3 regions of the Rhodococcus sp. GB-02 genome follow, and region 1 is predicted to be linked to each of the others. Evidence: riboswitches for the same ligand, from Rfam matches in the RefSeq annotation. Region 1 holds a riboswitch; each other region holds the start of a gene.
What was found. Region 1 has a riboswitch for S-adenosylmethionine ahead of ACSW29_RS08585 (putative leader peptide). Riboswitches for the same ligand answer to the same signal wherever they lie in the genome.

Region 1 (10,131 bases):
GTCTCCAACTGTGCACCCGGGTGGTGAACGAAACTCGGCCACTCGACTCCCGGATCGAGCGGTGCGAAGTGCGCCGGTTGTTCCTGCGTCGTGCGCAGCGTCGGCAATGCGATTTCGGAGCCGAGGCCGCTGTCTGCGATCAGGTCCGCAGTCCACGCACCGGCCGCGATCACGACCTGACGAGCCGCGAGCGTTCCACTCTCCGTCACCACGTCCACGCCGTACGACGCTCGCGCGAGTGCCAGTACCCGAACGTCGTGACGGACCTCGGCACCGGCGAACACCGCTCCCGCCTTCAAAGCGGTCACGGCGCGATCCGCATGCAACCGGCCTGCATCGGGGTGATGGAGCACGGTGGTGTCGAATCGCAGCCCCGGCCAGCGCGCGGACGCCTCGGCAGGAGTGAGGATCTCACCCTTGATGCCCGCCTCGACCAATATCTGCGCCTTGGACTGCACCGCCTGCGGCAGACCGTGATCGACCGCGCCTGTGAGTTCCAGGAACCCGATGTCCGTCGTGGTCTCCAACTCCCGCCACAGCGGCAGCGCGTCGGCCGCCAACCCTGTGTACAGGTGATTGTCGTAGGCCTGACGGTAGATGCGCGAAGTACCGTGCGACGCACCGTGCTTGTGCCCCGGCCCGAACTGTTCCAGCTGTACGACGCTACGTCCGCGCGCCGCGAGCCGCCATGCGGCGGAGGACCCGACGAGCCCTCCGCCGATGACGATCACATCGGGAATCTCACTCATGGACGAGAGCTCACTTGGTCTTCGGAAGGCCGGGCGGGTTGATCAAAGACGTGTCGACGGCTTCACTGGTGATGTTCCAGCGCTCGAGGATCCGCTGGTACGTGCCGTTCTCGATCGTGTGGTTGATCGCGTCATTGATTGCCTTGATCAGACCGTTGTCCTTCTTCACCAGCACCGCGATCTGCCCCTGCAGAGTGTCGCCGGCCCCGGAGAACTCACCGACAACCTCGGTCTCCCCCGACTGCTTGGCGTGGAACTGTGATGACGGGTTCGGCCCGAAGTAGGCGTCGATCCGGCCGGACTGCAGCGGGAGGTAGTAGTCGGTGGTGTTCTGGTAGTAGGAGATGTCGGTGGGCGCCAGGCCGGCCGCGACGTTCTGCTCACTCCACTTGACCAGCAGCGCTTCCTGATTGGTGCCCGAGGAGACGGCGATCTTCTTGCCCGCGACGTCCTTGGGTTCCTTGATGGAAATTCCGGCGCCCTTCTTGGCTTCGAAGGCCAGGGTGTCGAGGCGGTAGGTCGCGAAGTCGTACTTCTCCTTACGCTCCTCTGTGACAGTCACATTGGAGAGGAAGGCGTCAGCCTCGCCGGAGTCGACGCGGACGAAGTTCTGTGCCCAGTCAGCTGTCTGCAGGTCGACCTTCAAGCCGAGAACGTCGCCGATCAGGTAGGCGAAGTCGGTCTCGGAGCCGATGAGGGTGGTGTCGTCGTCGGCGTAGAAGCGGAGCGGCGGAGCGGAACCGGCACTACCGGTGACGCGCAGCGTGCCGCGGTCGCGGATGTCCTGAGGCAGCTCGGCGGCGATGGAATCCACCTTGTCGGTGGTGATGCGATTCTGGTCGGCGGTGAGGTTGTAACCCGCGGCAGCGGTGACCTGGGCTCCGTCGGACTCGGCGTCCGCACTGCTGCACGCTGCGCTGAGCAGTCCGACGGTGGCGACAGCCGAGATCAGGAAAGTGGCGCGACGGGATGGGGAGAACATCAATTTTTCCTTTCGGGAATGTGTCTTGGTCGCGTCAGAGAACGCGGGAGAGAAAAGCCTTGGTTCGTTCGTGAATCGGATTGTCGATCACCTGCGAAGGTGGGCCCTGTTCGACGATGACGCCGCCATCCATGAAGACCGCGGTGTCCGCCACTTCCCGAGCAAAACCGACCTCGTGCGTGACGATCACCAAAGTGGCGCCGTCACGGGCCAGCTGAGCCAGGACTTCGAGAACCTCGCCGACCAGTTCCGGGTCGAGCGCCGAGGTCGGCTCGTCGAAGAGAATGACCGCCGGCCGCAGTGCCAGCGCTCGCGCTATGGCGACGCGCTGTTGCTGGCCACCGGAGAGTTGGCGGGGATACTCGTCGGCCTTGTCCCCCACTCCCACTCGCTCGAGCAGTGCGCGAGCTTCGCGGTACACCTCGTCACGGTCTCGTTTCTGGGCCGAGAGCGGAGCTTCCACCACGTTTTCCAGCGCAGTCAGGTGCGGAAACAGGTTGAAGTTCTGGAACACGAATCCGATGTGTGAACGCTGTTTCAGGATCTCTCGGTCACGCAGTTCGTGAAGTCGATTTCCCTTGCGCCGGTATCCGATCAGTTCTCCGTCGATCCGCACGGTCCCTCGGTCGACCTTCTCGAGGTGATTGAGGGTGCGCAACAAGGTGGACTTACCGGAACCGGACGGGCCGAGAATGACGGTCACTTCACCCTTGCGGACCAGGAGATCTACGCCGGCAAGTACTTCCAGCGCGCCGAACGACTTGTGGATTCCGCGCGCTTCGACGGCGTACACCGTCTCTTCGGCCAGCTCTGCGGTCATCGGGTCGCACCTCTCGGAAAATCGAGACGCGCATCACGAATCTCGTCGAACTTCTTGCGAGCCTTCTGTATCGGAGTCAAAGGAAGAGCGCGGGCGGATCCACGGGCGTAGTGGCGCTCAACGTAGTACTGACCGATCGAGAGCAACGTCGTGAGGATGATGTACCAGATCGTGGCGACCATCAGCAGGGGCACAACTCGTCCGTTGCGGCCGAAGATGACCTGCACCTGGTAGAACAGTTCGGCGATCGCCATGGTGGAGACGATGGACGTTCCCTTGAAGAGTCCGATGACCTCGTTGGCGGCATTGGGGAGGATCGCCCGCATCGCCTGCGGGAGAACGATCTTGAAGAACTGTCGACTGCGCGGAATACCGAGCGAGTGAGCAGCTTCGATCTGACCGTGATCGACCGAGATGATTCCGGAGCGGATGATCTCGGCCGAGTACGCGGCCTGGTGTAGCGCCAAACCGATAACTGCTGCGGTGAATCCGCCGATCACACCACTGACCTGGAAGGTGAAGAACTCCGGCCCGAAAGGTATTCCGAGAGAAAGCGTCTGGTACAGGTACGTGATGTTGAACCAGAAGAGCAGCTGCACGATGAGCGGAATCGAGCGGAAAGCCCAAATGTAGGTCCAGGCGATCACCTGCAGGACCGGGTTCTTCGACAACCGGCCGAGTGCCAGGAACACTCCGAGACCGAATCCGAGGATCGTCCCCCACAGGGTCAGTTTGATCGTCATCCACAACGCGGCAAGCACTGATTTCGCAGTGAAGTACTGCGCGAACGTAGGCCAGTCCCAGCCCGGGTTGACGACGAGTCCGTGAATGAACTGAGCAAGCAATGCCAGCACAACTGCGCTGATCAACCAGCGCAGCGGGTGCCAGGTACGAGCAACGACAAGTTCCGAGTCGGGAAGTTGCGGCTCGGCCACCGACTTGTCGGGGCGGACATCGGTGGGCGCGCTCACGGCGCACTACCTGACGGAATGGACATCACGAATAGACCTTTCAGGGAATGGGGACGCAGCTGTGTTCTCGAGGTGGTGTGCTCGAGTTGCGAAGACGACGGCAGTTCGGTCAGTGACAGTGACACGAAGCGGTGCGGCACAGATCGATGTGACGACGCCTGTGCGCAGCGTGCGAAGTGGAACCCATGTGATGCCTTCCATCGGTCCTGGCGGTAGCACCCGCTCCCGATCACTCGGGGGGTTGCTGCGACGTCGACGAGCCAGGTCTCTCGGTCGCTCTGGATGGTGAGCAAAGACTAGACGCGAAATGCCGAGTCGTCAAATATTGTATTTCCCTGCACTGCAAGGGAAATGAAGGTCTCTCCACGTTGAAATCGCACTGATTCCAACGGTGCCCGAAGCCTTGGCCGCCGTGTTCAATGGAGTGTTCGAATCAAGACCGGGACCGCCGTCCGGACTGACTTTTCCTCTGCCGTACCGTCTGCGGAGTGAGTGGAATCGACGCTTTCTTCATCTTGTTGGCCGGTATCGGTGCGGGCGCGATCAATGCCGTGGTCGGCAGCGGAACGCTGATCACGTTTCCCACCCTGGTCGCCTTCGGCATGCCGCCGGTGACCGCGACGATGTCCAACGCAGTCGGGCTCGTCGCCGGCGGGGTTTCAGGGACGTGGGGATACCGGCGTGAGTTGTCGGGACAGGGGGATCGTCTGAAATGGCAGATTCCGGCGTCGCTCGCCGGCGCGCTCCTCGGTTCGTGGTTGCTCATGCACCTACCCGAGAAACTGTTCGAGACCATCGTTCCGGTGCTGTTGATCCTGGCTCTCGCACTTGTGCTCCTCCAACCACGTATCCAGGCGTGGGCGAAGAAGCGCTCCACCGAAGAAACGGCGCTGTCCACCAAGAGGCTGATGCTCCTGACCGCCGGCACCTTTGCAGTCGGCATCTACGGCGGTTACTTCACCGCCGCGCAGGGCATCCTCCTCATCGGTGTGATGGGTGCCATCCTCCCGGAAACCCTCCAGCGCATGAACGGCGCGAAGAACCTGCTCTCACTGCTCGTCAACATCGTCGCAGCCGGGATGTACATCACTCTTGCCTTCGACCAGATCAATTGGGCAGCAGCCGGATTGATCGCTGTCGGCTCACTCGGTGGTGGCGTTCTGGGCGCCCGCTACGGACGACGCCTGTCCCCCACTGCACTGCGCTACACGATTGTCGTCGTCGGCCTGGTCGGCTTGTGGCGTCTTCTCGCTTGACCGCCCACATCGGGCGGCCCCCGCACATACTGGAGATATGACCAGAACAGACGATCAGACCGGTTGGACCTACCTCATGGACATGGACGGGGTTCTCGTCCACGAGGAGCACTTGATACCCGGAGCAGACACGTTCCTGGCAGAACTGGCGTCGAACGACATTCCGTATATGGTGCTCACCAACAACTCCATCCGCACCCCGCGTGACCTGCGAGCACGCCTCCTCAACTCGGGACTCGACATCCCGGAGAAGTCGATCTGGACGTCAGCGCTCGCTACCGCGACCTTCCTGGCCAACCAGCGTCCGGGCGGCAGCGCCTACGTGGTCGGCGAATCGGGGCTGACCACTGCACTGCACGACATCGGCTACGTCCTGACGGATAGTGACCCCGACTACGTCGTCCTCGGCGAGACGCGCACGTACTCCTTCGAGGCAATCACCACCGCCATTCGCCTGGTCGAGCGCGGATCGCGGTTCATCGCCACCAACCCCGACGCCACCGGGCCGTCGCGCGACGGCTCTCTACCGGCAACCGGCTCGGTCGCCGCTCTCATCACCAAGGCAACCGGACGCGATCCCTACTACGTCGGCAAGCCCAACGCTTTGATGATGCGCTCAGCCCTGCGGTCCATCGGCGCTCATTCGGCCAACACATTGATGATCGGCGACCGCATGGACACCGACATCGTCTGTGGCCTCGAAGCCGGACTGCAGACGATTCTGGTGATGACCGGGATCTCGACCCGCGCGTCGGTCGAGCTCTACCCCTACCGCCCGACCATCGTCCTCGAGTCAGTCGCCGATCTTGTGGGAACGACAACCGATCCATTCCGTAGCAACACAAACAATTGATTCAAATTGCAAAACAAAACCGCGAGTCGGTAATTAGCCGGCGAAAGAACGGTGAATTTGCCAGAATCCGACTAGTCCGCTTTTTCCAACTAGACAAACAATCGGTTTTCTTCAGACCAGAATTACATAATGGTAGTTATACACAGTTCAGAAGCGGTTTTCTGGACCAGAAAAGGTGGATCGCAGTCGAAAAAGAATTTGCGACAAAGCAGTAACGAATCGTTTGCCGTGGATGATACTCATTTCTGAACGACCCATTTCGGGTCCCAGACATGAAATGAGATTTTCATGAAGAAGCAGACCAAGGGCGCGATCGCTGCTGCGGCGGCCGGTGCCCTCCTCCTCGGCGGTGCGGGCTCGCTCGCAGTGTGGAGCGACTCAGCCGACGTCGGAGGCGGCGGACCCGTCACTTCCGGTGCACTCGACCTGAGCGCCTGCGCACCGGTCGGCGGCGGTTGGAACTCCCTCAACCCAACGAAGACCGCAATCACCAACATCTCGGCTTACCGCATCGTCACTACCGAGAGCATCGAATACACCTGCGACGTCACCGTGACCGCAGTGGGCGATCGTCTCGCGGCTGTTCTGACCGCGGATACGGCCGGCATCGTTCCGGGTGCCAACAGCGCCGAACTTGCCGCCGCTGTACAGCCGGTTACGACCATCAAGGATGCTGGTGGCAACCCGATTTCACAGATCACCAAGGTACAGAACGGCACGATCGTGCACGTCGGAGTCCGTCTGAACTTCACCGAGGTGGCCAATCAGGTCGCACAGAATCAGTCGCTGAACTTGGCGGCGATGAAGTTGGTCGTCACTCAGCCAGCGCTGACTCCGGCTCCGTAATTTCATGAGGAAAAGGGTCTGGGGAGCTATCGCAGTCGCGGTGGCTGCTGTAGCGGTGTTCGCATCGTCACAGCAGTCGCTCGCACTGTGGTCCGATTCGGCGAGCGCGAGTGGTGGGACCGCAACTGCCGCCAGCGTCAACCTCACCGTTGGCACATCGGCCGGAACCAGTGCGGCCTACTCCCTGGCGAACTTGACGACGGCCGCGACGCCTATCGTCCCGGGGAACACGGTGCAAGCTCCGCTCACCGTCAAGAATTCGGGGTCTGATCCTCTGCAGTGGCGAATGCAGTCGACGACCACACTTCCGGGATTCACGTTGACCACGTACGGAGTTGCCAACGAAGGTGCCTGCCCTGCCGGCGTCAACACCACGGCCCCGGCAGTGACCCCATTGACGTCCGGATCGATGAATGCATCGCTGCAATACCCGGTTTCTCCCGCGTACATGCCGACTCCGCTCGCATCTGGTGGCACATACGTCCTGTGTCTGCGGCTCACGGTGGAGGCTGGTGCGGTTTCCGGTCAGACGAACAACGCCACCTTCACGTTCCAGGCAGGGGCGGCATGACGAAACACTCGACCAAACGCGGTGAACGTACCGGCCCTCTGTGGTGGGTCACCTCGATTGTCAGCTGGACACTGCTGTTGGCGATTTCGGCTGTCATCGTCGCGACCATCGTCGTCCCCTTCTTTGCCGGCGCACAACGCTTCACGATTCTGACCGGTTCGATGCGCCCGACGTACAACCCTGGATCACTGGTGGTAGTCAAACCTGTCGATCCATCCGAACTTGGGATCGGTACACCCATCACCTACCAGCTCGAATCCGGGCAGCCAACCGTCGTCACGCACCGGATCATCGCCACAAGTGAAAACCAGAAGGGTGAAAGAACTTTCATCACCCAAGGCGACGCGAACGGTGAACGCGACGAGAAAGAAGTACGGCCAGTACAGATCCGGGGAAAGGTTTGGTACAGCCTTCCGTATCTCGGCTACGTCAACACTTGGCTCACAGGAGAGCAGCGGATCGTGATCGTGGTGATAGTCGTGACGGCACTACTGCTGTACGCGGCCTACATGATGATCAGCGGCATCCGCGACGGCCGGAAGGAGCGAGCTCGAGCCCGATTGGCTCCTGACCCTGCAGCTTCCAACGTCACCGACTCCGTCCAGATCGAGAGAGGCCAACACGATGCCCTCGCACCCTGACCGTCCGGCCCACCGGATTCGTCACCTGTTGACCAGCACGCGTTTTCGCGCGCTGCTCGCACTGGGGATGGTGCTAGGCGTCGGCGGTGTGACCACACTCGCGGCCTGGACGTCCTCCGCCACTGCGATTTCGGGAAACATCACGACCGGGTCGATCAATCTACAGTTGAACACCACAACCCAACCCATGCTGACCACAACACTGAGCTTCAGCCAACTCGGCAAAACCGGGATGCTCCCCGGCGACTCGAACTCCGCCATCGTCAAAGTCAACAACGTGGGGGCAGGCGTGAATCTTCCTCTGAAATACACGATTACTTCCACCAGCGCCGGCGCACTGACGACCTACTTGCGGATGACTGTGTCGTCGAACGGAACTGTGGCCAACAAATGCACAGATGGCAGCAATGTGGTGTCGTCTTTACCCCTGACCCTCACCGCAAATCAGGCGGTCGGTGCGCCCGACCGTTCTCTGGCTGTCGGGGCAACCGATAATCTCTGTGTCTCGGTGACGCTTCCGACAAGTCCGACCCCACCGACGAGCAGCTCGTCGAGCGTCGTCCTGAACTTCTCGGCAAAGGTGTGAGCGCCGTGTCACGACATACCAATATTCGACCGAAAGCCTCTATGCCGAGGCGGATTCAGGAAATCCTGCTCACGGTCGGAGCCCTCGCCGGTCTGGCATCCATCGCCTTGTTCGTTGCCGGCTTCGCTTTCGGTATCACGCCGCTGATCTTCAAGAGCGGATCGATGTCTCCCACGATCGATACCGGCGCGCTGGCATTTGCGCGCACAGTGCCTGCTTCGGAAGTTCAAGTCGGTGACATCGTCAGTGTCTACGACAACCAAGGCGTTCGAATCACCCATCGTGTCGACACGATCGAGCAGCAAGGCAACAATCTTGCCGTCGCACAACTGCGCGGCGACGCAAATCCCGTCGCAGACCCAGATCCTTACGTCATCACCGAAGCGGATCGAGTCTTCTTCAGCGTCGGCCGACTCGGCTATGCCGCAGTCTGGTTGTCAGGGCCGAGTGGCATTGTCCTCGGTGCGATTGCCGTCGGGGGACTGCTGTACATCGCATTTCGCCCCCGAAAGAGAGCGGATGAAGGGGAACCCGGGCTGGATCGTCAGGATTCGCGCGGCGATTCCCACGCCTTCAAGGCAATCGTCGCATTGGCAACGGTCGGTCTCAGCGTGACGGGCATTACGAACATAGGTGGAACACAGGCCGCCTTCACGGGCACGGCGACAGCGGGCAGCATTTCGTTCAGCACTTCAGCAAGCTTTCCGAAACCTCCCGCATCAATGACCTGCTCGGACAAGGGAACTTCCGTCCTGCTCGCTTGGCCTGGCGTTGCCACGGATACATTTCGAATCATCGTCCGAAATGCAACCAACACCACCCAACCTCCGCTGATCAGAGACGTGACCGGCCTCTCGACGACCCTGACGTTGTCCGATCTGCCCAGCGGCGGGATTCTCCTGTCGAACACGAACTACGATGTCGAATTACACGGACTCGGTGGAAGTTACGTGACACCGGAATACACCGGGTACCGCATCAGCAGTTCGACACTGCTCATCATCCTCAATGACATGGCGTGTGTATCCGGACCCACGAGCGGAACCACGGCAGCCTCAGCTCCGGCCGCTCGGTCGGCGCTGGTTGCGCAAGCTCAGAGTGCTACGACCACCACCCCCACCGCAGCAGTCAGTTCGGTCACACCTTCACCCACGACTACTCCGAGCGCATCAACAACCACGCAGGCCACGACAACTACCAGCACAACTACGCCCTCGACAACCACCTCGTCACCGGCTACAGCTACGCCGTCCTCAGCGACAACGACCAGGACAACGACACCCGAAACAACTACGACCACCGCGAGCGAGGTTCCCATCGACGCCCCGGCGACCACGACCGGTCTCAGCGCCCAGAAGCTCTCGACTGTCAGTGGAACCGTTGTGTCCGTGTCGAATTCATCAGGGACTGAGATATACCGAGGTACCGTCGACACCGACGCTGTCCTCCACTGGCTCACCGGAACTGATCAGTTGTATGTGATCACCACTGCAGGCGTCACCGTCATCGACACGTCAACGGGGGTCTGGGCCGAATCTCCCGCCCCGAGCGAACTTCCGGACGAGATCAAGGCATTGGTGCCGTGATGAAAAAAACGACGAAAGCCGCAATGGCAGTCGCCGCGGCCGGAGCTGTATTGCTCGGCGGTTCGGGCACATTGGCGAAGTGGACGGACAGCGCGACTTTGACAAGCGCCGCCGTCCAATCCGGGAGGCTGGAGCTGGGGGCATGCGTCACCACGCAAGGGGGAGGGTGGTATTCACAGGTGTACGTGAACTACGACCCCAATCCGAACCCACTCGTACCCATCCCCGATATCACTACGTATCGACTCAAGCCCGGATACAACTACACAT
Region 2 (10,131 bases), on a different contig from region 1:
GGCGACGTCGTACTTCCCGTTGCTGCTTCTCCTGCTGTCGACCCCGATCGAGAAGCTGTGGGATCGAGTGGCGGCGAAGGTGAAATGAGCTAGTCGGCACACGCGGTCATCGCGGATTTCTTCGCCTTGTTTCCGCAGATGTTCATCGAGCACCAGCGTCGGTTGCTGCCGCGGCTGGTATCGACGTAGAGGCCGGTGCACCCGTCGCCTTGGCATGCTTTGACGCGGTCGCGGTCGGGGCCGCCCAGTACCGCGATCGCGTCGGCTGCCACGATCGACAGGGCGTCATGGATCGGACTGCCTCCGGTCGATTTCCAGAGAGCTCGGCCGTCGTGAAGGACGAGGTCGGCAATTACCTCATCCTCTCTGCGATTCAATCCTTGGGTGAGGCAATCACATTGGGGGAGAGGTCAGGTGTGGACGGAAGCCGACTCGTAGAACTGCTGACCTCGACGATCTTCCCGGGGCCGGTCTACTCCAGTTACGGAAACCTCGTCGCGACGCGTCAGTACGAGCCTGCAGGATTCACCACCGCTCTGGGCCTCAAGGATTTGAGGCTTGCGCTCGACGCCGCCGACAGCGTCGATCTGGATTTGCCGTTCGGTGGCGTACTTCGAGGCGTGCTCGCTCAGGCTCTGGCGAACGGTCAGGGCGAGATGGACTGGGCGTCGATTGCAGAACTGGTCCGTTCCGGCGAGCCGGGCAAAGGCAGCTCCGAAACCCCGACGCGGTGAGCTCGACTTCGGACAGGACGGCGACTTCGACACCGGAGGAGGCCGATTCCTCTCGGGCGCTGCCGCTGGCCGGGTTGTCGGCGCTCGCGATGGCGGGTTTCATCGCGATCACCACTGAGGCCATGCCGGCCGGACTACTGGTGCAGATCGGATCGGGGCTGTCCGTATCTGTCTCCGGCGCAGGGCAATTGGTCACCGCATACGCATTGGGTTCCGTCGTCGGGGCGGTACCGTTGATCGCTCTGACTCGTGGATTTCAGCGGCGCGCAGTCCTGGTGTCGGCGATTCTGGGGTTCGGTGTCTTCAATCTGGTGACAGCGCTGTCGTCGAATCTTGTTCTCACCTTGGGTGTTCGGTTTCTGGCCGGCATGGCAGCAGGTGTGGTGTGGGGGTTGCTTGCCGGGTACGCACGCAGGATGTCACCCCCTCACCTGCAGGGGCGGGCCGTTGCGGTTGCCTCCGTCGGACAGCCGATCGTGCTGGCAATCGGCGTTCCGATGGGTGCGTGGCTCGGGACCCTGGCCGATTGGCGCGTCGTCTTCGCCGTGATGTCGGTTGCTGCGCTACTTCTGGTCGTATGGATACTCACGGTGATGCCGGACTTTCCCGGGCAACAAGCGGATCGGCAGCTGTCGGTGCGGAAAGTCCTGGTCCTGCCGGGCGTACGACCGATTCTGTTTGTCGCGTTCTTGTGGATCTTCGCGCACAACATCGTGTACTCGTATCTGGCGGCGTTTCTGGATCGCATCGGTTTCGGCGATCGGTTGGGAATCGTTTTGTTCGCGTTCGGACTTTTCGCCTTCGTGGGCATCGGTGTGGTCGGGGTGTTTGTCGACCGGGCCCTTCGAAGTCTCACCGTGCTGAGCTTGGTGGTCTTTGCCGCAGCTTTGACGGCGTTGGGCGTCGGCGGTGACAGCTTCGTAGTGATCGCACTCAGCGTTGCGGTATGGGGCGTGGCATTCGGAGGCGCTCCCACTCTCCTTCAGACTGCGCTCGCCGACACGACGGGCGACGCTGTGGACACTGCGCAATCGGTTTTCGTGACGATCTTCAATTCGGCGATCGCAGCGGGCGGCGTTGTGGGTGGACTGGTCCTGGCGAACAGGGATGCGGGAGCGTTGCCGTTGGTGGCGTTGGTGCTGATCGTAATCGGTGTTCTTGTGGCCAGTATCCGACAAATCGGACATAGCTTGTGATTCACTTCACGCATGCGGAAGTCATTTGTGCTGGTCACGCTGGTTGCTGGTTGGTTGGTAGCAGGGGCGATGCCCGCGGGGGCGGCGGACGCGAACTGGTCCGGTGATTACTCGCTCAAGCGCTTCGCCGCGACCAAGACGGGTACAAGTCTGGCCGCCAGCCAATGGGAGCCGGATTTCTCGGATACGTACACGTTCGAGACGGACTGCTCGGGCGGAGTGTGTGTTGCCACCGTGGTGGGCGGGCCGGCTCCCGCCAATCCGACTTTGCCGCAGCCGGCGCAATACACCTGGGACGGAACCAGTTGGGTGCACCCCTATGACTGGGAGTGGGATTGCTACCAGGGTGAGGGTGTGCCGAAGGTGTGGGCGCCGGCGCACTCGGACGCGTACTACACACCTCAGCCCGATGGCAGCCTGAAAGGTTCGTGGCGTACCGACATCAAGAGTGGCCCCTGCGAGGGATCGGTGATCATGCACATCGAGGCGTACCCGGTCGGTCGATCTACCGGATCTTTCGGCAGTTGAGAACGATCTTCGTCCTGAAGGTGTTGAAACAAATCTGAGCCCGCGGGAATTGATCGAGCCCCATGCACGTTAATTGAGTCAGTAACGCTCAACTTTCTGCAAGGAGGCTTCGGAATGCCAGCATTCTTCGGGCCCGAGGGTCCCGGTCGCATCGATATTTCCCGGCTCATGAGCAGGGCCACCCAGCAACTCATGGCTGACGCTGCACGTGTAGCGGCTGCTCGCGGTGATTCGGATCTCGATGCACTGCACGTTCTCCGCGTCATGGCGGAGCAGGATCCGGTCCGCACGCTCATGCAGCGCGCCGGAGCCGACCCGAAATCCGTGGTCGACGCCGTCGACCTGCGGCTGCCACAAGGCCGTGAGCAGGGGGCCTACTCTGCTCCTGCGCTCAGCAGCGCCGTGAAAACCGCTCTACTCGAGGCTCATCAACTGGCCCGAGCCCTGGGATCGACGTACATCGACCCCGAACATCTCTTCATCGCATTGGCCGGTGACCCCGATCATGTTCCGGGGCGTCTGCTCGCTTCGGCAGGCATCACGCCGGAGAAGCTGCAGGCAGCGGTTCAGAACCCTGCAGCCGGTCCAGTCGAAGACGAGTCCACCACACCGACGCTCGACAAGTACGGCGTCGATCTCACCGATCGCGCACGCAACGGCGGCGTCGATCCGGTGATCGGCCGCGCCGACGAGATCGAACAGACCATCGAGATCCTCTCCCGCCGCACCAAGAACAACCCCGTCCTGGTGGGTGAGGCCGGCGTCGGCAAGACGGCCATCGTCGAAGGTCTCGCCCAGCGCATCGTCGACGGGGATGTCCCGGAATCGTTGGTGGGCAAGAGGATAGTCCAGCTCGAACTCTCGAGCATGGTCTCGGGTACTCGCTACCGCGGAGACTTCGAGGAACGGCTGACCAAGGTGATCGACGAGATCACCGCGCACAAGGACGAGCTGATCGTCTTCATCGACGAGATGCACACCATCGCCGGTGCCGGAGGCGGCGCCGAAGGTGCGATGGATGCCGGAAACATCCTCAAGCCCAAGCTCGCTCGCGGTGAACTGCATATCGTCGGCGCCACCACGCTCGACGAATACCGCAAGAACATCGAGAAGGATCCCGCGCTCGAGCGGCGCTTCCAGCCCGTACAGGTCGGGGAGCCGTCGATCGAGGACGCGATCGCCATCTTGAGCGGACTGCGCAGTCGGTACGAGGATCACCACAAGGTGCACTACACCGACGAGGCGATCACCGCTGCGGTGGAGCTGTCGGCACGGTACATCGGCGACAGGTTCTTGCCGGACAAGGCAATCGACTTGATCGACCAGGCCGGCGCCAGGCTTCGCTTGAAGACTGCCACGGTGGACACCGCTGCGCTGCAGCAGCGTCTCGAGCAGCTCGAGAGCGACAAGGAAAAAGCCGTCGCCGACGAGTTGTACGAGAAGGCGTCGACCCTGCGTGACGAGATCAACGGCGTCGCAAAGCGTCTCGAGGAGGCAGGATCCTCGGTTCCTTCCGAGGAAACTCCGGATGTGACCGCTGAACAGATCGCCGAAGTTGTCGCCCGTGCCACGGGTATTCCGGCCAGCCAGATGACTCAAGCAGAGAAAGATCGCCTGCGCCGTCTGGAAGAGGAACTGCACGGTCGTGTCATCGGGCAAGATGACGCCGTTCGCGCAATCGCGCGTGCGGTGCGTCGTAGCCGGACCGGTATGAGCGATCCGGATCGTCCCGTCGGTAGCTTCCTGTTCCTCGGACCTACCGGTGTCGGCAAGACGGAGCTCGCAAAAGCTCTGGCTGCCACACTCTTCGGTGACGAGAACAAGATGCTGCGCTTCGACATGAGTGAGTTCGGTGAGAGGCACACGGTAAGCCGATTGGTCGGTGCTCCTCCCGGATATGTCGGCTACGGCGAGGCCGGACAGCTCACGGAACAGGTGCGTCGTAACCCGTACTCGGTGATCCTGCTCGACGAGATCGAGAAGGCACACCCGGACGTGTTCAACACCTTGCTCCAGGTGCTCGACGACGGGCGTCTGACCGACGGCCAGGGTCGAACGGTGGACTTCAAGAACACTGTCGTGATCATGACCAGCAACCTCGGCTCGGACATCATCTCGAGCAAGTCCGGTGGACTCGGCTTCACCACAGGTGATGCAGAGTCGGCGGAGAAGCCACTGCGCGACCGCGTGATGGCCAGGTTGCGCGAATCGATGCGGCCGGAGTTCCTCAACCGCATCGACGAGATCGTGATCTTCCGCAAGCTCGACACCGAGCAACTGCACCGGATCACTGATCTGTTGCTCGACGACAGCCGGAAGCGGTTGCAGTCCAAGGGCATCGACATCGAGTTCACCGCCGACGCAGTGGACTGGATTGCCGAGCACGGGCATCAACCCGAGTTCGGGGCTCGCCCGTTGCGTCGTTCGATTCAGCGTGTGGTCGACGACAAGATCGCCGACATGCTGCTCGACGATCTCCTCGAAGAGGGCGGCAGTATCACCGTCGCGGTTGACGAGGGCGAGTTGGTGTTCAGCTAGGAGGGGCACAGCCCCCGTGAGCGGTTAGGGAGTCTCTGGACTCCCTAACCGCTCACAGGCGCGCAGCGCCCAAAATCTCCGCCGCCAGGGCATCGTTGTGCCGGAAAAACCCCGCATTGGTACGGGGACGAGGGAAAGCCGCCGACCAGTTGTGGCCTGCAACCCACGGCCCGGCCGCGAAGCGGCGAGGATGAGCTGTGTTGTCCTGGTCGAGAATTCGTGAAGTACCGTCGACGGCGAGCTTCGCCGAACTGTCCACGGTCGCAAGAAGTTCGACTGCCTCGCCCCGACCGTGAAGCGTCCGCAGGAGCGAGTCACCGCTCGCGCTGATGGAAGCAACCGGCAAGCGTGCTTCGACGAGGGTGTTCGCGGCCACGATGTCGGTGTGCGACGCACTACGAGCGACAAAGATCCCAGCACCCGTTACCGGGTCGATTTCGGTGGAGAACGCTGAATCCGGCCCGAGGAACTGGACGATGCCGGCCTCGTTGAGCGCGATCAACTGTTCCAGACGCTCGGGTGGCGGACCACTGGCAATGAAGCTGAAGAACGAATGCAGCCAACCCTCGACGTCCTTGGCGACGGATTCGGCCGGGATTCTGCCGCGCCGCAACAATTCTCCGACAGTCATGTACGTCGAGAGCAGCGCTGAGAAGACAGCTGCGTCGGCGCTGAAATACGGGTCCGATCTCCGCACGACGTCTGCCGAGATATATTCGCTGATCCGGGATTGGACCTCGGCGAGTCCGTCGTAGCGCTCACCGTCGAGTGGGCGGTTCAGCCGCTCGAGATCGATGCGGTCTTCCGGCTTCGGGACTGCGTTCTCTACCAGTTCCTGCAATCGAGGTGATCCCCAAGCCAGCGAGGCGAATTTGGCGTCGAACTCCTCCCAGGTGCCCACCGTCCGATCCGGGTGCGACGCGAACAGTTCGTGATAGTGGGCGCCTGCCAGTTCTTTCGACGCCAAGGGCCAGATGTCGTTTCGGAAATCCAACGGTCCGTCGCCGGGCACAAGATCAGCGGTGAAGAACCGAGGTAGCGGTGGCCGCGCGTCGGCGATCGAGTACGAAATCTTGGAGTGATACGGCACGCCGCGACGAGATCCGGTATACAACAGAGGTTCCCGACCCGAGGGAGCGTAAGTGAGGGCACCGTCCTCACCGCGTTCGAAGATGCCGCCGCGGCTCTCGGCGAGGAGAACCATCCAGTCGATGAAAGCCAGCCCGAGCCCGGCGATCAGAACCGGTTCGCGTTCGGGGATGACATCGGCATCGAGGTCGGCGGTGTATCCCGGCCCTACATAGGTCAATCCGTGATCGGACGCGAAGCTGGTCAGTGCGATTTCACGTGGGGCAGGCAACGCATCGGGGTGCCCTTGTGCGAGAAGGACGGCCGTCGCGTCGATGACAGCTCCGTCATCCAGATGAACCGTCTGTGTCTTGCCGACGTTCACGATGTCGACCACGGATCGTCGATGAACTCGGACGTCGACGTGCGCTGGTGCGGAGTCGACCGCGGTCTGGAACACCCAGTTCAGGTATCGGCTCTGCAGTGACCTCGATGCAAACGACGACGGGGTGATCATCGGAACTTCTGCCGCGATTTCGGGGAATTCGGCAAGTTCAGCCGAGTGCTCGGCGACCCATTCCGCGAGTGTCGGTCCCGGCAGCACCGGGCCGGTTACGGCGGTGGTCGCGTCGGTGAACATCGTGACGTCCGCGGTTGTCGAATTCATCCACAGAAGCGGCGCCTGGCTGCCTCGCCAAATGCGGCCGGCGCCTGCCGGATACGGGTCGACAACGTGAATGTCGATCGGTGTGGGATCGGCGTTCACCGATTCGTGAGCGAGGATCCGCTCGAGTACGCCGGTCCCGCGTGGTCCACCGCCCACGATCACGATGACAGTTGCTGCCCTCACTGAGGTAAGGGGTCGATCGCCGGGCACGAGTCCTCCATCGGACCTGGCAGAAAGCACCCGCACCTCAGCTGAGGGGGTTGCTGCGACGTCACGGAGCCAGGACTCTCGATCGCTCTGGATGGTTAGTCCAGCTTATCTTCGGAGAATCGTGAGGCAAGGAATTCCGGACATCAGATCAGCGTGAATCAAACAGTTGTCAATCGGTCTCCCGAGTCGACAGATCGACGGTTACCTTTCGGTCTGCGTCGCCGGCAGAATACGGGCGTGAACATCCCCGAAGCCGATTCGTGAACCGCCGATGCCGGGAGCGGTGGCCGAGATGGCGATGGTGTCGCCGTCTTCGAGAAAAGCGCGAGTCTCGGAACCCACAGTTACGGGTTCCTCGCCGCCCCAGGTCAGTTCGATGAAGGCGCCGCGCTGATCCTTGTCCGGTCCGGAAATGGTTCCGGACGCAAAGAGATCGCCGGTGCTCGCTGCTGCACCGTTGATGGTGGTGTGCGCGAGCATCTGCGCAGGTGACCAGTACATCTGCGCGTAGGGCGGTCGCGAGACGACGTGACCGTTCCATTCGACGGCCAAATCGATGTCCAGTCCCCACTTCTCCTCACCTCGCAGGTATGAGAGCGGTTCGGGGTCCTGCACCGGAGTGTCGATTCGGGCTGCTTCGAGGGCGAGCAACGGCACGATCCACGGCGAGATGGAGGTCGCGAAGCTCTTCCCCAGGTTCGGACCGAGGGGCACGTACTCCCACGCCTGGATGTCTCGGGCTGTCCAGTCGTTCACGACGACCGCGCCGAAGACGTGCTCGGCAAATTCGTCCGGGGTAATGGAATCGCCCATCTTCGAGGGAGTTCCGACGATGAACCCCATCTCGGCTTCGATGTCGAGGCGACGAGACGGTCCGAAGTCAGGGTTCTCCTGATCGGGTGCTTTCCGCTGTCCGCAAGGGCGAACGATATCGGTGCCGGAGACGACGATGGTGCTCGAGCGTCCGTGGTATCCGACGGGAAGGTGCTTCCAGTTCGGCATCAAGGGGGCGGAGTCCGGACGGAACAACTTTCCGAGGTTCGTTGCGTGATTCTCCGAGGCGTAGAAGTCGACGTAGTCGGCTACGGCGATCGGCAAGTGCAGTGTCACCGATTCGATGGAAAACACGGCATCCGAAACTATTTCGCCGGTTACCAGGTCCGTGATTCGATTTCGCACCGAGACCCACTGAGCTCGGCCCTGAGCCATGAATGCGTTCAGGGTCGGTTCGGCAAACACGGAATCACCCAGTGTCGCTGCGAGATCGACTACCGAGTCGGCCACTCGTACACCAACACGCGGTGAACCTCCTGCAGGAGAGAAGATGCCGTAGGGCAGATTGTCGATCCCGAACAACGAGTCGGCGGGAATGTCGATGGTCGTGACGGTCATACGAGTGTTCCTTCGGTTTTGTTGGAGCGGACGATCAACCCGAGGCCTTCCAGCTCGGTAAGCGGGTCCGAGATGCTGCAGGTCCCGAACGAGAGGAATCGGCGACGCACCTCGCCGGCCTCGTCTTCGGTCAGGTCGGCGAGGGCTCGCGCGATCGATTTGCTGTCGCGCTGCGCCAGAGCAGCAACAATTTCAGAACGATCGGCGCCCCGCCTCGCAGCGTCGACGGCCACCATGATGTTGAGGAAGCCATGCTGCTCGAAGCCTGTTTCCGGATCGGTGTTGCGCACGCCGTGGTGCAGTCCCGCAGTCGCCTTGAACGGGATATTCGCTCGGACGACGGAAATCAGCGCATCGGCGAGCTCGTCCTCGTTCGGGTATGCCTCGGCGACAATCCCTCCGGTGCGAAACTTCGCGGAATACCCAGCGGTTTCGAGAGCCGTGAGATAGTCGACGCGCCGGCCGCCTCGGGGTACTTCGACAAAAATGTCGATGTCGGGATGAGCGGCATGGACACGGGCGAGCTCCGCGAACGCGGCATCGGCGTCCAGGCCGTCAGGAATTCCCACTTCGACGGCGGCGACGCTGACACCGGGGATAGCGAGCGCGTTCGACACCGCGGCCGCGGTATCGGCTGGACCGGCCGGCACGGTCAGGCTCAGCGTCACCGGGCTGTCCGCTGAAACGTACGCGGCCAGTTCGCTCAATCGCGGTGCGGGAAAGACGAAGGGCCCGACCAGTGCGTCGTAGTCCGCCTGCAGGTAGGCCGCATGGGCCGTAACTGCCTCGGCGAGAGGAGCATTGCCGGGTGGGAAGAGTGCTGCATCGTCGCACAGGCCGCGCAGGAGTGGGGAGATGATCGTCATTGCTGAGGCCCCCGCCCTGCCCAACTCCAGGCGTACGCTTCGTCTTCGCAGGCCAAGGCTCCTTCACCCAATTCCAGGGGCCGGAACGTATCGACCATCACGGCCAGCTCGTCGAAGAACTCGGCGCCGATGCTTCGCTCGTACGCGCCGGGTTGCGGGCCGTGGGCGTGACCGCCGGGATGAATCGATATCGAACCTTGCCCGATGCCGGAACCCTTGCGCGCCTCGTAGTCGCCGCCGCAGTAGAACATGATCTCGTCCGAGTCGACGTTCGAGTGGTAGTACGGCACGGGGATCGACAGGGGGTGGTAGTCGACCTTGCGGGGCACGAAGTTGCAGATCACGAAGTTGTTCCCCTCGAATGCCTGGTGCGCGGGCGGCGGCTGGTGAACACGGCCCGTGATCGGCTCGTAGTCGGAGATGTTGAAGGTGTACGGGTACAGGCATCCGTCCCAACCGACGACATCGAAAGGGTGCGTGGGATAAACCATTCGGGTACCGACGATGCCTGCCGACGTACGGTGCTTGACCAGTACCTCGATGTCGGTTCCTTCGGCGATCATGGGCGCGGTCGGTCCGTGCAGGTCTCGTTCACAGAACGGTGCGTTCTCGAGCAGCTGGCCGAAGCGGGAAAGATAGCGCTTGGGCGGGACGATGTGACTGTTCGCCTCGATGGCGTAGGAACGAAGTGGCTTGTCACCCTTAGGGATCCATCGATGCGTTGTGGACATCGGGATCAGGACGTAGTCACCTTCACGGGCCTCGAGTGTGCCGAAGACAGTCTCGACGGTCGCCTCGCCAGATTCGATGTAGACCATCTCGTCGCCGATTGCGTTGCGGTACAGGGGAGATGGCGCGGCCGCAACGACGTAGGACAGCCGCACGTCGGCATTCCCGAGGATGAGACGACGGCCGGTTACCACGTCGGTCTC
Region 3 (10,131 bases), on a different contig from region 1:
GGGTATGGCCTATCGGCGGGAATTGGAAATCGCCGACGGGCAATCAACCCTGCTACGCAAGACGTGGAAGGAAGCCGTGAAGTCAGCATCGTCACTCTGGTGACTTCGCTGTAACCAGTCGACCGATCTCGATCATTTCAGAGGGAGTAGACATGAACACACTTGCAGGACACCAGGATGTCGTCGCCGGTATCGACGGATCCGAGGCCTCGACGGCGGCGGCCCGGTGGGCGGCTTCGGTCGCGAACGCGGTGAACTCACGACTGATTCTGGCGCACGCCCTGCCACAGGAGGGCCCGATCTACAGTCCCGCTGCAGTGATGTTGCAGTCGCAGTTCCTCAGCCAAATCCGCGAAGACGGCGAGGCGATCGTCGAGGCTGCCGCCGCGGTGATTTCGGCTGAATTCCCGGAACTGACCATCGAATCCGAGATCGCTCCGGGGCCGGCGTCGACGCACATCCTCGAATCCTCGAGTACCGCACGCCTGATCGTGATGGGTTCGACCGGATCAGGCGCATTGCGATCGAGGCTGCTCGGATCGACCGCACTGAAGGTGGCAAATCACGCCACCTGTCCGGTCACCGTCTGGCGTGGTTCGGCGCAGAATCCCGGTCCGGATCAGCGTCCCGTGATCGTCGGAGTCGACGGAAGTGCGTTGAGCAAGAAGGCCGTCGAGTACGCGTTTCGTTATGCCGATCAGTTCGACGCGCCGCTCATTGCGGTCCACACCTGGCAGGGTTCGTCTACCTTCCGCGAAGGCGGAGCGGGAATCCTGATCGACTGGGAGGCCGTCGAGCAGGAAGAATCGGCGCTACTGGCAGAGAATCTCGCGGGCATGGCCGATCAATACCCGGACGTGCCCGTCACCCGCATCAGTGAACCCGGTGCCGCTGCCCCGGTCATGCTCAAATACGCCGACGACGCGCAGTTGATAGTTGTCGGAAGCCATGGCCGCAGTGCGATGGCCGGCGCCGTCATGGGCTCGACCAGCCAGAATCTCCTGCACCATGCGCCAGGGCCGGTCATGATCTGTCGCGCCTGATCTCCGCCGTTCGCGGTTGAGGAGTCCAGGGGGTCCTCAACCGCGCACGGGGTCAGCCGAGGCCCGTGCCCACCAGCTGACCTACTCCGTACGTCACAGCCATCGCGAGCGCGCCGCCGATCACCACGCGCAGCACCGCTCTGGTCTTGCGCGCTCCGCCGAGCGTCGCGCTGATCGTTCCGGTCAATGCGAGTGCGATCAGCACCGCGAAAAATGCGATGGGTACGCGGATGCCCGTCGGCGGCAACAGAATTGCGACCAACGGGATCGCCGCGCCGATCGTGAACGAGATTGCCGACGAAATCGCTGCATGCCACGGATTGGTGAGATCGTCTGGATCGATACCCAATTCGACTTCTACGTGCGCCGCGAAGGCATCGTGCTCGGTCAATTCCTCGGCGACGCGGCGGGCCGTCTCCGGACTCAATCCCTTGTTCTCGTAGATCTCCGTCAGTTCCTGAAGTTCAGCCTCCGGGGTCTCGAGAAGTTCCTTCTTCTCCTTCTGCAGGAGTGCGCGTTCGGTATCCCGCTGAGCGCTGACCGAGACGTACTCGCCCAACGCCATCGATACAGCGCCGGCAACCAGACCTGCAAAGCCGGCCGTGAAGATCGCGGAGCGCTCGGTTGTCGCTGCCGCAACACCGACCACGAGGCCGGCGGTCGAGACGATTCCGTCGTTTGCGCCCAGAACACCGGCACGCAGCCAGTTCAGGCGATTGTTCAAACTCGGTGCGTGAGGTTCCGATTCTCCACCGGGCGCCCCGTCGGTCAACTGCACACTGTCTCCGGACATGGACCCAGATTAGGGCGATCAGTCCGGTTGCGATAGCAATCTGAGCCTGTCCTTCGCGTACTGATATATTCCGACTAGTACACCAACCAAGCATTTGTTAGGTTGAAGATCGGCAGACACTTGGAGGCATTGTGAGCGCAGCACGCACCGCTTTTGTCAGCGGCGGAACGGGCGGAATCGGGTCGGCGATCGCCTTGACTCTCGCCGAACGCGGACACGACGTCGCCTTCACGTACCGAAACAACAAGGACGCCGCCGAGCAACTGAGCGAGCAGATTCGAACCCATGGCGTGCGCTCCCACTCGTACTCTCTCGACTTGACCGACGAGTTGTCGATCAGCGCCGCCGTCAACGATGCGGTCCGTGATCTGGGCGCATTGACGACGCTGGTCCACGCTGCTGGACCGCACGTCCCGATGACCCACCTCTCACGCGTGACACCCGCGTTCTTCACCGAACAACTGAACCAGGAAGCAGCGGCGTTCTTCACACTCGTCCACACTGCCCTGCCTGCGCTGCGTGCATCCTCGGGTTCGGTGGTAGCGGTGACAACCGCGGCAACGGATCGCTTTCCCGTGCGCGACGGACTCTCCGCAGGCACCAAAGGGGCTGTCGAACAACTTGTTCGCGGATTCGCCGCAGAGGAAGGACGCTACGGCGTCCGGTTCAACGCTGTAGGACCAGGCATGTTGACGGACGGAATGGCGGAGCGACTGATCAGCTCTGCCGAACTCGACCAGAGCGCACTCGACGTGACAATGAGCCGAATCCCGTTGAAGCGCTTCGGATCAGCTGCCGACATTGCCGAAGCAGTATGTTTCCTCGCAAGCGATGCCGCCGGATTCATCAGCGGCCAGAAGCTCAACGTCGACGGCGGCTACACCGTGTGAGTGCTATCCACCCAACTTGCGAAAGACCAGTCGCACGGCAAGTTCGAGGTGCGCCATCACCTCGTCCGTCGTCATTCGGCCGGCAACCCACGAGACGAGACTCGACATCCAGACGTCGTCGATCACCTTCACCGCGTCCATCTGCTGTTGCGAGACTTCCTCGACGCCGATCGCCTTCGCGAACATCTCGGTCACGACCCCACCGAGTGCGTTGAGTTCCGGAGTCGCCGACGCGTCCGCGAACATGTACGCCCGAACCAACGCTTCGTAACGGAGGTGATCGGTCTCGAGGACCTCCGTATTCTTGCGCAGCACAAACAGAATCCGGTCCGACGGAGTCTCGCCCGGGATTACAAAGTCTTGGAATCTGTCACGCAAACCCTCGAACATCCACAACAATGCGACGACAAGCATGTGGTTCTTGGACGGGAAATACCGGTAAACAGTGCCGATCGCGACGCCGGCGCGATCGGCCACCGATCGCATCTGCACCGCGTCGTAGCCGCCCTCGGAGGCGGATTCCATTGCGGCGTCGACAATCCGGCGAAAACGCGCTCGCTGCGACGGCGTCGTTCGACGCCCGGTCACCGAGCTACGTTCGACCACCGACTGGTCTGCCTTGTCGCCACCTGCCATGTCCACAACCCTTATTAGACGTCTTTTTGCCGATCCCCAATGTAGTCGCCCACCGCAATTGGCGGGTGCATGACTGCCCACTTCCAAGTTGCCGGGCAGCGGGACTGACCGAGATCAGGACGCGCGCCGCGGCCGATCGGATCGGCCGCGTCTACGTGGATCTTCCGACCAGTCGCGAGAGGGTGCGCGTCGGCCCGGAGCTTGAGTCCGGCGCCTGTCGGGTTGCGGTGCCCGTCGCTCCGGTCGGCGTTGACCAGTAGGGGCAGTCTGGGCGCGGCGAGCAGGCGGCCTACGTCGATCAGTCTGCGGTTTCTTGGCAATGCCGAACCGAGGCTTGCCGAAGACCAGCGGAATCCAGCCACGACCGCTGCTCTCGGCCGAGGCGACTGCCTCGGGCTCACGGAAGGCTGCGTGCGCGATGAGCCCGAACATCAGCAAAGTGGTGATCATCGACGTTCCGCCCGCCGAGATGAGCGGTAGTTGCAGACCGGTCACCGGAATCAGGCCGACCACGTAGGCGATGTTGATGAACGCCTGTACGACGATCAACGTCGTTGCCGTCGCCGTCATGACCTTGAGGAACGGATCAGTGGACCGTTTCGCGATCCGCAACCCGACGATCAGAACCGCGGCGAAGAGAGCAACGACGATCAGCGCGCCGACCAGACCCAGTTCTTCACCGATCACGGCAAAAATGAAGTCGTTGTGTGCCTGCGGGAGGTAGCTCCATTTGGCGTCGGACTGACCAAGACCGCGACCGAAAATGCCGCCGTTGGCCAATGCGTACTTGGCCTGAGTGCTCTGGAAGTTCAACCCCTGCGGGTCGAGGTCTGGATTCAGGAATGCCTTGATGCGATCCGATCGGTAACCAGCAGTAAGCCCGAGCACGAGAAACGCGACGGCAGAACCGAGTGTGAGGCTGATGAACGTCTTCATCCGGAACAGTCCGAACCACAGCACCGACATGAAGATGATGCCGATCGTGATGGTGGTTCCGAGGTCCTTCTCCAACACCACCAGGACCAGAACGAGCAGCGTCGTACCGCCGATCACCGGCAGCGCACGGTTGACATCCATCCGCGCGTTCATGAACGACGCAACTGTCGCCGCGGACCAGATCGCCAAAGCAAGTTTGGCCAGCTCCGACGGCTGAAAGGAAATGCCCGCGATCACGAACCAGCTGCGAGCACCCATCTGTTCCGAGCCGATACCTGGAATCAGGACCAGGACAAGCAGAACAAGACACAGGATCAGCAGCCATGGTGAGGCTCTACGCATCGTTTCGGTCGGCAACCGCACGACTGCCACGAACATGACCAAACCGATCGCTGCGAACATGCACTGCGGCCAGAAGCGGGCGTAGGACGTCCCGGACAGAACATAGGACTCGACGCCTGAAGACGACAGCACCATCAGCAGTCCGAACGCGACGATCAGGACGACCAGACCGACGATCATATGGAAATCGAACAGTGGCCGATTCGTCCACAACGCCGTTCGAGCGCGGAAGGGTGTCGATGTGCGGTCACGTTTGTCCGACGATCCACGGGGTGAGTTAACTGGCTCTCCACTCCCGCGACCGTTGGGCTTGTCTTCACTGCGACCGGTCACCACACAAGTATCGTCCCACGACTCCTAACCCATGGGTAACACAAGTCCCACGAGTCACACGGGCTCGGCCTCCCGGGGGCACTGTTGACCCACGAAATACCAGGTCACGCCCTGCACCGACGGCTGTCTGCCACCGCTCCCGCCAACGACAGCGTCAACATGACGACGCAGACAGCCAGCGCGAACCGAACGCACGTCCGTATCCCTCGGTCGACGACCCGAGCACACCGAGATACAACCCCGATACCGCGGCCAGAGAGATGGTCGCCGACAAGCGCTGCGACAGTTGAAGGAAACCCGCTGCAACTCCGTTCGCACCCGCCGGGGCATATTCGAGAGTCAGCACCCGATTGGGCGCGTCGACGAAACCGCTGGCAACTCCCGACAACACCGCCAGGACTACCAGCACCGGGATCAGATATTCCCGAGGAATCAGATTGACCGCCACGATGTAGCCGAGGATGACAAGGATCTCGCCGACTATCGCGAAAACGACCGCACTTCGGCCGAACCTGGCAACCAGCCGCCATCCGAACGCCGACGTCATTGCCATGGCGAGTGAGCTACCGGTCATGATCAACGCCGCACTCAGCGGGGCGAAGCCCAAACCTTCGATCAGATAGAGGCTGAGCACCGCGTTGACGGCGAGGATGGATCCGAACCAGAAGAGTGCAACGGTTGTACCCAGTCGGAACCACCGGTTCGGGTCACGATGGGCCACAACAGGAGCCCGGTCGTAGCCGCCAGCAGACACAATCCCACCGGATCGATCGACGCGCCCGATCGGGTGGTTCGATCACGGCGCAGAAAGCGAAACGCCAGAATCAGTGTGATCAGAGCGAACGGCACGTTGAGAACGAGAAGCAACCGCCATCCGAAGTCGGCGTCGGCATATTTCAGCAGTACGCCACCGAGGATCGGTCCGGAAACGCCGGCCAGACCACCCGCGGTGCTGTACGCGCCCGGCGACGTCACCGAGTCGGCCCGCCGGCACCAGTGCCAAGCCGAAAGTCAGCGAATAGCACGCAAGAATCCACTGCACCTCGGAGGTCGACGCGCCCAGCGACGCGCGGATCGACGCAACCCCGATTCCGAGCACCGCCGAATCGAGAAGAGTGGTGAAGCCCGCGGCTACGCAGACGATGATCTCCCAGCGGACGGCCGACTCGAGCTCGGTGGATTCGGCCGCCGCTGTGACCGTGTGGGACAGGACCCGTTACCCCGCAGCTTCAGACGCGGCCCGACGCGTGAGCGGCGGTCGCAACCCCAAGTGCTCTCGCAGCGTCGATGTGGAGTACTCGGTGCGGTACGCCCCACGCTCCTGCAGCTCCGGGATCAACCAGTCGACGATTTCGTCGAGCCCGGTCGGCACCAGGTACGGCGAGATGTTGAAGCCGTCCGAAGCTCCGTTGCGCACCCAATGGACCAACTGATCGGCGACCTGCCCCGGAGTGCCCGCAAAACCCGAGCGCTGCGAGGTCTCGATGGCGACCTGACGTAGGGACAGATTCTTTGCCTCGGCCAGAGCCCGCCATTCACGCGCAATCGCAATGGGGTCGTTGCCGTCTCGCGCGGAACCGCGCGTCTCTGAAACCGGGCGGGCAACCGGATCTTCCTCTGGAAGTGGACCGTCCGGGTCTCGGTCGGAAAGATCCTTCCCCCAAACCAATCCGACGAGGGACAGTGCAGTTTGGCCGGTGAACTGACCTTCAAGGACCCACCGTGCCTTCTCCTCGACTTCGGACTCGCTCTCCGCCAACACGATCTGCGTGCTGGGCAAGATCTTGACGTCGTCCTCCGGCCGCCCGACTCTACGCAAACGAGCCCGAATGTCGTCGGCGAAGTCGAGTGCGCCGTCGAAATGCGTCCCGTGCCGCGAGAAGATGACGTCGGCGTGCGTCGCCGCGAAATCGCGTCCAGACGGCGAATCGCCGGCTTGAAAGATGACCGGATGTCCCTGTCGACTGCGGGGAAGCGTCGGCGTCACGGAGATATCGAACTGCGAAGTCTGACGTCGTACGTCGCTCACGGCTCCCGGAGTCGACCAGTTCTCGGACGTGCGAGAGTCCGAGATCGCGTCGTCGGCCCACGAATCCCACAGTGCCCGTGTAGTTTCGATGAACTGTCCGGCACGCTCGTAACGCAGGGCGTGGTCGAGGAAACCACCGCGACGGAAATTCTCTCCCGTCCAAGCGTTGTCGGTGGTCACCGCGTTCCAGCCGGCCCGTCCGTCGGAAAGTAGATCGAGGCCGGAGAGTCGACGGGCGAGGTCGGCCGGTTCGTTGTACGTGGTGTTCTGTGTCGCGACCAAACCGATCTTGTCGGTGATACCGGCGAGGGCGGCCAACTGTGCAATGGCGTCGGGGCGGCCGGCGATATCCAGATCGAGAATCTTGCCGTTCTGCTCGCGAAGGCGAAGGCCCTCACCGAGGAAGAAGGCGTCGAACAGACCTCGCTCGGCGGTGAGTACCAAGCGCCGAAACGTCTCGAAGTCGATCTGAGATCCGCTCGAGGAATCGGACCAGATGGTGGTGTGGTTGACCCCTTGGAAGAAGACGCCGAAGTGAACGTGAGCGTCGGGTCGAGGTACGGCGGAGCGTGATGCAGTCATAGCCGAAATGTCCTTAGCGCGAAGTCAAGTCAGGAGGAGTGGACGAATCGATTTGCGGGCCGCTGCAGGCCGAGGTTGCCCCTCAGAGTCGATCCCGGAACCGGGCGTCGCGTCAACCCGGACTTCGACAGCGCCGGAAGCACGAATTTGGCCAGCACCGGAAGGTCCTCGTCGATCACGAGAGGGTGGAAATGAACACCGTCGAGGTGTCCGGCCAATTCCTTCAGAACCACGGCCGCTTCCCCCGGATCTGCAGCCAGGAGCAGTCGGCCAGTGACGACGGCATTCCCGTACGAGTTCAGCTCGATCAACCGCTGCGCCGCAGACAGATTCAGCGTATCGAAAGCCACATCGACCTCGGCGACCACCAATGACGCGCCCTCATCGCGCGCCTTGGCGGCCGACTGTGCAATGGTTTCCACCGAATCACCGGACACGAGAACAACATCCGACTGGCGTGGATCGATTTCGCCGTATCGACCGAATACCACCAACTGGCCTTGAGGCGGCCGCGGAACGATTGCGGGCCCCTTCACCGAGAACGTGTCGCCCTCGAAATTGACGTAATGCAGACGATCACGCTCGAGGAAACGCCCACTGAGATAGTCACGGACGACAGCGTCGTCCTCCCATGAATCCCAGAGATCGGTCACAACGGTGACCGAATCCCGCTGCTCTTGCTGACGCGCCGACTCCGTTGTCACCGGAGCCCTCCCCCACGCCCTCGACGCGGCATCGTCTTCGACCGGAACAGCAAGCCAGCCGCCACGCCCACGCGAGGAGTAGTCCAACGTCGCCAATTGCGAAGAGGTGTGGAACGGTTCGGCGTAGGTGGTCCCGACGACGGGGACCAGTCCGATCGTGCTGGTAGTCGCCGCCACGTATGACGCCCTGGAGACGGCATCGATGCGGCCGACAACGTCACCACTCGGAGGGAGGATGGAATCGTCGAACGTCACGAAGGTGAAGCCAGCATTCTCGGCAGCCGCAACGCGATCACGCACGGCGTTACCCGTGAGCAACTGATCCGGGCGGCGTGAGCTTCGGCGCCAGGCAGCGGGGTGAGTGCCCTCGCCGTCCAGTTCGATACCCACGGCAAATACAGTCATGTGTCCTCCATCGGTCCTGGCGGTAGCACCCACACTGCGGTTAGGTAGCGGGTTGCTGCGGCATCATCGAGCCAGGTCTCTCAGCCACTCTGGATGGTGGGTGCAATCTATGCGGGCCACGCGGGGCAAGTCAAATCATGCTTGTCGAATCACATTGACCTACAACATATTTCAATACAATCACCCTGATCGAAAGGGTTGCGCAAACACTAGCCGACATCGAAACCAAAGAACCCCGCCCGACTGTCGTCGGACGGGGCTCGTCTGGAGGGCAGCAGTTGATCTACTTCGCGCCCAGCCAAGCCTGGTCGAACAGCATGATTCCCGTGGCTGTGGGAACGACGCCGTGGACGTTCTTCTGCCAAGCCCAGAACGACGTCAGCCCGCCGATAGGCGCCGACGGAACCGTCTCGTTCCACAGCGTCTGAATCTTGCCGATGATCGCCAGAGTCGACGAATTATCCTTGGCTTGTTGTAGATCTGCGATCAGCTGATCCATCGCCGGGTTCGCGTATCCAGCAGTATTCGCCATCGAGGTGCTGTTGGTCGTGGAGAACAATCCGAGATCGAGAATCGATTCGTACATTCCGATGCCCGCGTGCGCGAGGTCGAAATCGTGCTTGACGTAGACGTTCTGCACGATGTCGCCGGCGTTGTTGGCCAAGATCAAGTTCACCTCGAACCCGACGGCCTGCAACAGTGACTGCACGGCGAGGCCGATCGCTTGGTCCTTCGGCTCACTGAGAACGACGTAGTCGAGAGTGCCGTCGTATCCGTCTGCCTTCGCCTGATTCAGAAGCTCCTTGGCCTTTTCGGGGTCGTAGGCAATACCCGGCGTGTCTACATGCCATTGCGACGTCGGACCGAACAACTCCGAGCCCGGCAGTCCCTCACCGTTTTCCACGCGCTGATCGATCAACGCTGGGTCGAGCGCATAGCCGATAGCTTGGCGGACACGAACATCCGAGCCCGGCCGGCCTTCACGGTTGTTGACAATCTCGGCACTACCGGCGTTGAGCACGTCGATGTAGCCGGGGTAACCAGTGGACTTGGCGGAATTGATCGCCGAAGTAAGGCCACGAATATAGGCGACATCGAGCTGACCACTGTTCAATGATTCGAGATTGGCCTGTGGACCGTTGAGTGCAACCATCCGCAATTTGTCCAGCTTGGGAGCACCGCCGTAGTAGGACTGGTTGGCCTTGAAGATTCGCTCGACGCTCGGCGTGAAGAGATCTTCGGTGAAGGGTCCGGCGCCCACGGCGGTGAACTTGTCGCCTTGCTGCGAACTCGGGGCGACGATCATCCCGTGCCCGAGAGCGAGCATCGACGGAAAGCGCATCCACGGCGTCTTCAGCGTGAAGTCGACCGTCGTGGAACCGCTTGCCTGCGCCGATTCCACCGAAGCCAGCCACAACTCGGCGCCATTGCCCTTGCC

Region 2: linked by a shared signal. The riboswitch ahead of ACSW29_RS16285 (FAD/NAD(P)-binding protein) and the one ahead of ACSW29_RS08585 (putative leader peptide) in region 1 are both predicted to bind S-adenosylmethionine.
Region 3: linked by a shared signal. The riboswitch ahead of ACSW29_RS16550 (LLM class flavin-dependent oxidoreductase) and the one ahead of ACSW29_RS08585 (putative leader peptide) in region 1 are both predicted to bind S-adenosylmethionine.

Annotation. Positions count from the first base shown of each region.
Region 1 is NZ_JBPUKE010000001.1:1,790,362-1,800,492, reverse strand. Features, by position in the region: gene ACSW29_RS08605 (FAD-dependent oxidoreductase) at 1-749, opposite strand, end outside; gene ACSW29_RS08600 (ABC transporter substrate-binding protein) at 760-1,731, opposite strand; gene ACSW29_RS08595 (amino acid ABC transporter ATP-binding protein) at 1,766-2,551, opposite strand; gene ACSW29_RS08590 (amino acid ABC transporter permease) at 2,548-3,522, opposite strand; gene ACSW29_RS08585 (putative leader peptide) at 3,632-3,709, opposite strand; SAM riboswitch class I at 3,717-3,811, opposite strand; gene ACSW29_RS08580 (sulfite exporter TauE/SafE family protein) at 4,011-4,778, shown strand; gene ACSW29_RS08575 (HAD-IIA family hydrolase) at 4,816-5,631, shown strand; gene ACSW29_RS08570 (alternate-type signal peptide domain-containing protein) at 5,920-6,477, shown strand; gene ACSW29_RS08565 (hypothetical protein) at 6,482-7,048, shown strand; gene ACSW29_RS08560 (signal peptidase I) at 7,045-7,689, shown strand; gene ACSW29_RS08555 (SipW-dependent-type signal peptide-containing protein) at 7,718-8,275, shown strand; gene ACSW29_RS08550 (signal peptidase I) at 8,317-9,861, shown strand; gene ACSW29_RS08545 (alternate-type signal peptide domain-containing protein) at 9,861-10,131, shown strand, end outside.
Region 2 is NZ_JBPUKE010000002.1:669,438-679,568, reverse strand. Features, by position in the region: gene ACSW29_RS16315 (TMEM175 family protein) at 1-88, shown strand, start outside; partial or broken gene ACSW29_RS16310 (CGNR zinc finger domain-containing protein) at 90-341, opposite strand; gene ACSW29_RS16305 (NAD-binding protein) at 288-734, shown strand; gene ACSW29_RS16300 (MFS transporter) at 731-1,930, shown strand; gene ACSW29_RS16295 (Rv2253 family sensor-like surface protein) at 1,943-2,458, shown strand; gene ACSW29_RS16290 (ATP-dependent Clp protease ATP-binding subunit) at 2,573-4,996, shown strand; gene ACSW29_RS16285 (FAD/NAD(P)-binding protein) at 5,049-6,941, opposite strand; SAM riboswitch class I at 6,946-7,039, opposite strand; gene fahA (fumarylacetoacetase) at 7,143-8,333, opposite strand; gene ACSW29_RS16275 (hypothetical protein) at 8,330-9,199, opposite strand; gene ACSW29_RS16270 (homogentisate 1,2-dioxygenase) at 9,196-10,131, opposite strand, start outside.
Region 3 is NZ_JBPUKE010000002.1:728,688-738,818, forward strand. Features, by position in the region: gene ACSW29_RS16510 (CYTH and CHAD domain-containing protein) at 1-103, shown strand, start outside; gene ACSW29_RS16515 (universal stress protein) at 153-1,043, shown strand; gene ACSW29_RS16520 (VIT1/CCC1 transporter family protein) at 1,096-1,836, opposite strand; gene ACSW29_RS16525 (SDR family NAD(P)-dependent oxidoreductase) at 1,968-2,726, shown strand; gene ACSW29_RS16530 (TetR family transcriptional regulator) at 2,730-3,362, opposite strand; gene ftsW (putative lipid II flippase FtsW) at 3,477-4,853, opposite strand; partial or broken gene ACSW29_RS16540 (MFS transporter) at 5,078-6,072, opposite strand; gene ACSW29_RS16545 (NtaA/DmoA family FMN-dependent monooxygenase) at 6,190-7,584, opposite strand; gene ACSW29_RS16550 (LLM class flavin-dependent oxidoreductase) at 7,614-8,693, opposite strand; SAM riboswitch class I at 8,698-8,793, opposite strand; gene ACSW29_RS16555 (ABC transporter substrate-binding protein) at 8,977-10,131, opposite strand, start outside.